Regions from separate parts of the Kribbella sp. NBC_01245 genome, predicted to be linked through region 2. Evidence: predicted binding sites of a transcription regulator. Region 2 holds the regulator's gene; each other region holds the start of a gene.
The links. Region 2 encodes HrcA, which represses chaperone genes, less so after heat shock. Its sites were predicted from a motif close to TTGGCACTCGNNNNNNNCGAGTGCCAA; they were not measured.
Positions count from the first base shown of each region.

Region 1: the regulator HrcA is predicted to act here: its motif matches at 1,156-1,182, upstream of groES (co-chaperone GroES).
Region 3: the regulator HrcA is predicted to act here: its motif matches at 1,211-1,237, upstream of groL (chaperonin GroEL).

Region 1 covers NZ_CP108487.1:7,082,894-7,085,158, forward strand. The annotation lists gene OG394_RS32440 (peptidoglycan-binding domain-containing protein) at 30-491, opposite strand; gene OG394_RS32445 (peptidoglycan-binding domain-containing protein) at 573-1,058, opposite strand; gene groES (co-chaperone GroES) at 1,323-1,619, shown strand; gene groL (chaperonin GroEL) at 1,732-2,265, shown strand, end outside.
Region 2 covers NZ_CP108487.1:3,093,506-3,095,770, reverse strand. The annotation lists gene OG394_RS13615 (Gfo/Idh/MocA family protein) at 1-775, shown strand, start outside; gene hrcA (heat-inducible transcriptional repressor HrcA) at 861-1,880, shown strand; gene dnaJ (molecular chaperone DnaJ) at 1,900-2,265, shown strand, end outside.
Region 3 covers NZ_CP108487.1:7,140,692-7,142,956, reverse strand. The annotation lists gene groL (chaperonin GroEL) at 1-1,020, opposite strand, end outside; gene OG394_RS32685 (GNAT family N-acetyltransferase) at 1,301-1,873, shown strand; gene OG394_RS32680 (MmcQ/YjbR family DNA-binding protein) at 1,870-2,208, opposite strand.

The DNA of each region.
Region 1 (2,265 bases), 4.0 Mb from region 2:
CCGAGTCGGCGCCACCCGGTGCCGGTACGTCAGCGGACCTTGTAGCAGAGCTCGCTGTAGCGCTTGGTGTTGACGTTGTAGAGGCGCCACTGCATGGACTTGCGGGTGAGCGGGCCGTAGATGCCCGTCGGCTGGACGCCGCCGTGGCGCTGCACGGCCTTGACCTTTTCGCGGGTCAGGGTCCCGTAGATACCGTCCTCGACGATGTCGCCGTCGTCGTAGCAATAGGCGATGGTCTTCTGCAGCCAGAGCACGGCGGTGTTGCGGTCGCCGAGCTCCAGGTAGCAGCCGAACGACGACTTGCCCGCCGGGGCGTCGTACCCAGGGGTGTTCAGGAACCACCCGTTGCCCAGGTTGGTGGACTTTAGCTTGGTGCAGTTCGGTGTGGCGGCTGTAGGTGTGGCCGCGTTGGCGGGCCCGGCCACGGTCAGCGCCGAACCGAGTGCGGTGATCGCGAGGGCGGCGGCGGCCGCCTTACGTGTGATCCGCATGATGGTGGTTCCTCCCCAAGTAGATGGCATACGACTTCTACGACGTCATGGACCGCTGTCAGGTTGGAACCCGGCCGAAAATCAGAACGGGCTGTAACACTTCTGGCTCCAGGTCTTGCTGTACGAGTTGTAGAGCCGCCAGTTCATGCCCGAGCGGGTTTTGGGGCCGTAGACGCCGTCGACGGTCAGACCGTGGCGGCGCTGGGCCTCCTTCACCGCGGCGAACGTGCGAGCGCCGTACTTGCCGTCGATCACCAGGCCGGCCCGGTAGCAGTAGTTCAGGTTGCGCTGGAGGGCCTTGATCGCGGCGGGCGGGTCGCCGAACGGGTTCGCCGGGTCGCGGTGCGGCAGGTCGCCGAGCTTCAGGTTGCAGTTGGTCGCGCCGTTCGTCTCCCACTGGGTCGGGAGGTTCGCATACCAATTGTTGGCGGTGTGCTTGAAGCTGCTCGTCTGGCACTGCTCCAGAGCGGCGTCGGCCCGTGGTTGCGGCGCGGCGGAGGCGGTGACAGCGGCCGTGGTCACGGCCAGCAGGGCGGTCGCGCAGACAGCGGTGATGCGAACGAACATGGTCGGCTCCCGAGTGTGAACGGCCCGGCGATCGGGTCTTTGGTTGTCAGACGTCGCCCGGGTGGCACTTGGTTGTTGCGAATCGACGGCGAGTTGTTTGGCACTCGAGTTGACCGAGTGCTAATCGCGGCCTAGATTCGGTGTTGGCACTCTCTACCCGAGGGTGCCAGCGACCAGGTGTCTCCGACCCCCGCGACGGCGGTGACCGAAGGTCAAATCAAGACATAAAAGCCACACATAGAACTCGACCGTGGAGGTCAGCAAGTGTCGGTCACGATCAAGCCGCTCGAGGACCGTATCCTCGTTGCGCCGCTCGAAGCCGAGCAGACCACGAAGTCCGGCCTGGTGATCCCGGACACCGCCAAGGAGAAGCCGCAGGAGGGCGAGGTCCTCGCCATCGGTCCGGGTCGCATCGACGACAACGGCAACCGGGTCCCGCTGGACGTCGCCGTCGGCGACAAGGTCATCTACTCCAAGTACGGCGGCACCGAGGTCAAGTACGACGGCCAGGACTACCTGATCCTGGGCGCCCGCGACATCCTCGCCATCGTCTCCAAGTGACGATCCGCAGTTCCTGACTGACACCGCTCCGGCGGCCGCCTGCCGGCCCCGGAGCGGAGTCGGTTAGGAACTGCGACCAGAGACAAGAATTCAGAGAGGGACAGAGTTTCCTATGCCGAAGATCCTCGAGTTCGACGAGAACGCCCGGCGCGCGCTGGAGCGCGGCGTCGACGCGCTCGCGAACACGGTGAAGGTGACGCTGGGGCCGAAGGGCCGCTACGTCGTGCTGGACAAGAAGTGGGGCGCCCCGACGATCACGAACGACGGTGTCACCGTCGCGCGTGAGGTCGAGCTGGACGACCCGTTCGAGAACCTTGGTGCGCAGCTGTGCAAGGAGGTCGCCACCAAGACCAACGACATCGCCGGTGACGGCACCACCACGGCGACCGTGCTGGCGCAGGCGCTGGTGCACGAGGGCCTGCGGGTCGTCGCCGCCGGTGCGAACCCGATGGGCCTGAAGAAGGGCATCGAGGCCGCTGTCGAGGCCGTTTCGGCCAAGCTGGTCGAGACCGCGCGTGCGGTGGACGACAAGGCCGACATGGCCCACGTCGCCACCATCTCCGCCCGCGACGGTGAGATCGGCGGGCTCATCGCCGACGCCTTCGACAAGGTCGGCAAGGACGGTGTCATCACCGTCGAGGAGTCG
Region 2 (2,265 bases):
GGCCGCTGCAAAGGCGCGCGGAGTGCGGGTCGGGTGCGCGCCGGACACCGTTCTCGGTACGGGCGTTCAGACCGCGCGGGCGGCGCTGGATCGCGGCGATATCGGGGTGCCGACGGCCGCGACGGCGTCGTTCGTCACGGCCGGGCATGAGCGGTGGCATCCCGCGCCCGAGTTCTACTACCAGGCCGGGGGAGGGCCGCTGCTCGACATGGGCCCGTACTACCTGACGGCCCTGGTGACCCTGCTCGGGCCGGTCGCTCGCGTGACGGCCCGAGCGAGTAGGGCGCACGCGGAGCGGACGATCCACTCCGGGCCGCGAGCGGGAACGACGTTCGGCGTGGACATCCCGACGCATCTGACCGGCATCGTCGAGCACACCTCGGGCGCGTTGAGCACGGTGCTGATGAGCTTCGACGTGTGGGCCAGCCGGATGCCCCGGATCGAGGTGTTCGGCACGGCCGGCACCTTGTCCGTGCCCGACCCGAACAACTTCGACGGCCAGGTCGAGCTCTGGAGTCCCAAGACGGGCGACTGGCAGGCGCTAGACGTTGCCGGTGGGTATGCGGGCGCCGGTCGCGGGGTAGGAGTAGCCGATATGGCCCGCGCGATCCGCACCGGGACGGAGCACCGCGCGAGCGGATCGCTGGCGTTCCACGTGCTCGACGTGATGGAGTCGCTGCTCGAAGCCGCCGAGCGCGATCAGACCGTCGAGGTGGGCAGCACCGTGGCGCGGCCGGCCGCCGTACCGCTGGATGCGACCCCGGACACAGCCTGACGGCCAGAGGCGCAGAGGACGTTGGTGGCTCGGTAGACTGGCACTCATAACTCGGGAGTGCCAAGACGAGAGGTGGTGCAGGCGCGTGCTGGACGAACGCAAGCTGGACGTGCTCCGGGCCATCGTCGAGGACTATGTGGCCACTCACGAACCGGTCGGCTCCAAGACCCTCGTCGACCGGCACAACCTCGGTGTCTCCCCGGCCACTGTCCGTAACGACATGGCCGCGCTGGAGGAAGAGGGTTACATCACCCAGCCGCACACCAGCGCCGGGCGGATCCCGACCGACGCGGGCTACCGGCTGTTCGTGGACAAGCTGAGCACGGTCAAGACGCTGTCCGGCGCCGAGAAGAAGGCGATCACCACCTTCCTCGCCGGTGCCGTGGATCTGGACGACGTCGTACGGCGAACCGTGCGGCTGCTCGCGCAGATCACCCGCCAGGTCGCCATCGTGCAGTATCCGACGCTGACCCGGTCGAGCGTTCGCCACATCGAGGTGGTGACGATGACTCCGCGCCGGCTGCTGCTGGTGCTGATCACGAGCACCGGCCGGGTCGAGCAGCGCATCGTCGAGCTGCACGAGGACGTCGCCGAGCAGCTCGTCGCCGACCTGCGCGGCAGGCTCAACGCGGCCCTCACCGGCCAGCGCCTGACCGACGCCGCGACCACGCTCGCAGGGGTGCCGGACAGCTTCCTGCCCGCCGACCGGCCGCTGGTGGCCGCGATCGTGACCTCGCTGATGGAGGCGTTCACGGTCGAGGGCGAGCAGCGCATCGCGGTCGGTGGCGCGGCCAACCTGACCCGGTACGGCGACGACTTCGAGCGGAACGTGAAACCCGTGCTCGAGGCGCTCGAGGAGCACGTGATCCTGCTCAAACTACTGGGCGAGGCGACTCACCCGCAGACCCTGACGGTCCGAATCGGCCACGAGAACCCGTATGAGGAGCTCGCCACCACCTCGGTGATCGCGGCCGGGTACGGCTCCCGGTCGGAGACCCTGGCCACCCTCGGCATCGTCGGGCCGACGCATATGGACTATCCGAGCACGATGGGAGCGGTGCGAGCCGTCGCCCGGTATGTCAGCCAGATCCTGGCCGACTCATGACCATCTTGGAAACAGGAGTATGAGCAGCGATTACTACGCGGTCCTCGGCGTCAGCCGGGACGCTTCCGCCGAGGACATCAAGAAGGCGTACCGCAAGCTGGCCCGGCAGTACCACCCCGATGTGAACGACTCCGAGGACGCGCACGACAAGTTCCAGGAGATCGGCCGCGCCTTCCAGGTGCTCAGCGACCCGCAGAAGCGGCAGGTCTACGACCTCGGTGGTGACCCGCTCAGCAGTGGTGGCGGCGCGGGCGGCGGTTTCGGCCAGGCGTTCACGTTCACCGACATCATGGACGCGTTCTTCGGTCAGGGCGGTGGCGCCGGTGCGCGCGGCCCGCGTCCGCGCACCCGGCGGGGCCAGGACGCGCTGATCCCGCTGCGGATC
Region 3 (2,265 bases), 4.0 Mb from region 2:
GATCTGGTCGGCGTTGCCCGAACCCTCGACGATGGTCGTCTCGTCCTTGGTGACGACGATCTTGCGGGCCTGACCGAGCAGCTCCAGTCCGACACCGTCGAGCTTGAGGCCGACCTCCTCGGAGATCACCTCGCCGCCGGTGAGGATGGCGATGTCGACCAGCATGGCCTTGCGGCGGTCACCGAAGCCCGGCGCCTTGACGGCGACGGTCTTGAAGGTGCCCTTGATCTTGTTCACGACCAGGGTCGCGAGGGCCTCGCCCTCGATGTCCTCGGCGATGATGGCCAGCGGCTTGCCGGTCTGCATGACCTTCTCCAGCACCGGGACCAGGTCCTTGATGCTCGAGATCTTGCTGTTCACCACGAGGATGTACGGGTCGTCGAGAACCGCTTCCATCCGCTCGGTGTCGGTCACGAAGTACGGCGAGATGTAGCCCTTGTCGAAGCGCATACCCTCGGTGAGCTCGAGCTCGAGCCCGAAGGTGTTGCTCTCCTCGACGGTGATGACACCTTCCTTGCCGACCTTGTCCATCGCCTCGGCGATGATCTGGCCGACCTGGGTGTCCGCGGCGGAGATCGACGCGGTCGCGGCGATCTGCTCACGGGTCTCGACGGGCTTCGCCAGGGCGAGCAGCTGCTCGCTGACGGCCTCGACGGCCTTCTCGATGCCCTTCTTCAGGCCCATCGGGTTGGCGCCGGCGGCGACGTTGCGCAGACCCTCGCGCACGAGCGCCTGGGCCAGCACGGTCGCGGTGGTGGTGCCGTCACCCGCGACGTCGTCGGTCTTCTTGGCAACTTCCTTGACGAGCTCGGCCCCGATCTTCTCGTACGGGTCCTCGAGCTCGATTTCCTTGGCGATCGAGACACCGTCGTTGGTGATCGTGGGGGCGCCCCACTTCTTCTCCAGCACGACGTTGCGGCCCTTCGGGCCGAGCGTCACCTTCACGGCGTCGGCGAGGGTGTTCATACCCCGCTCGAGGCCGCGGCGCGCTTCCTCATTGAAAGCAATAAGCTTGGGCATTCTCCGCGAGTCCTCCCGCGTCGAGTTTCTTTAACAGCCGGCCCGATGCCCGCGACGGACGACACCTCGATCGGTGCGGTCACGTCCCGCCCCGTCTCAATGCCTCATCGAGACCGTCTCCGGTCACACCCAAGGCCCGGTCACAACCATCGCTGGTTATCACTCGGGCCCTTCGAGTGCTAACCAAGTATTAGCACTCGACCCAAGCGAGTGCAAGCCAGCCCCTCCCCGCCACACACCTCCGAGTGCCCCTGCGGTGGGAGCGTCGTACCGTGCCGATATGAGCGTGCAGGTGCTGCCCGCGACCCCGGAGCGCTGGGCCGACGTGGTCACGGTGATGGGCGAACGCGGCGACCCGTCCCGCTGCTGGTGCCAGTACTTCCGCCTGCGCGGCAAAGACTGGGAGCGGTCGCCGAAGGCCAAACGGGCCGCCCTGAAGGCACAGGTCGACGCCGACCCGCCTCCCGGCGTCCTCGCGTACGACGACGGGACCCCGTGCGGCTGGTGCGCCATAGCCCCGCGTACGTCGTACGCCCGGGTCCTCGCCTCGAAGAACTGGCGTCATCCCTCGCCCCCGGATGACGAGGATGGCGTCTGGACGGTGACGTGTTTCGTCGTACCGGTCGGGCATCGCCGCCAGGGCATGGCGAGCCACCTGCTCCGCGGCGCGGTCGAACTGGCCCGGAAGCACGGCGCGACGACCGTCGAGGGCAACGCCGTGGACCTGGACAAGGCAGGACGCGTCGCCTCGGCGGACCTCTACCGCGGCCCGCTGTCCGTATTCCGCGACGAGGGCTTCGAGGAGGTACGCCGCATCTCCCCCAACTGGGTCCTCGTCAGCCGGGAGCTCTAGGTGGCGTCCAGGCGTTTGACCAGGGTTTTCGGGGCGGTCAGGCGCCAGGCCTCGGTCAGGAGCTCCGTCAGCTCCTGCTCATCCGCGGCAGCGAAGTCGGCGCTCAGCCAGGCGAACCGGCCCGACGCCCAGGACGGCTCGTAGACCTCTGGATTCTCCGCGACCAGCGCCTCCTGCTCCTCGCGGAAGGCCTTGATCGAAGCGCGCGTCCCGTCCTCCGAGAAGTACACGAAGCTCTTGCCCCGGACCTTGAACACCGGCTGGAGAGCCCAGCCTGGGTGCTCGGTGACCTCCGGCAGCCCGAGCAGCACCTTGCGCACGGTCGCCTCGTCCATCCGCACCACCTCACTCTTAGGGTGCCATCGAGGCTAGGGGGTGGCACCGACAATTCA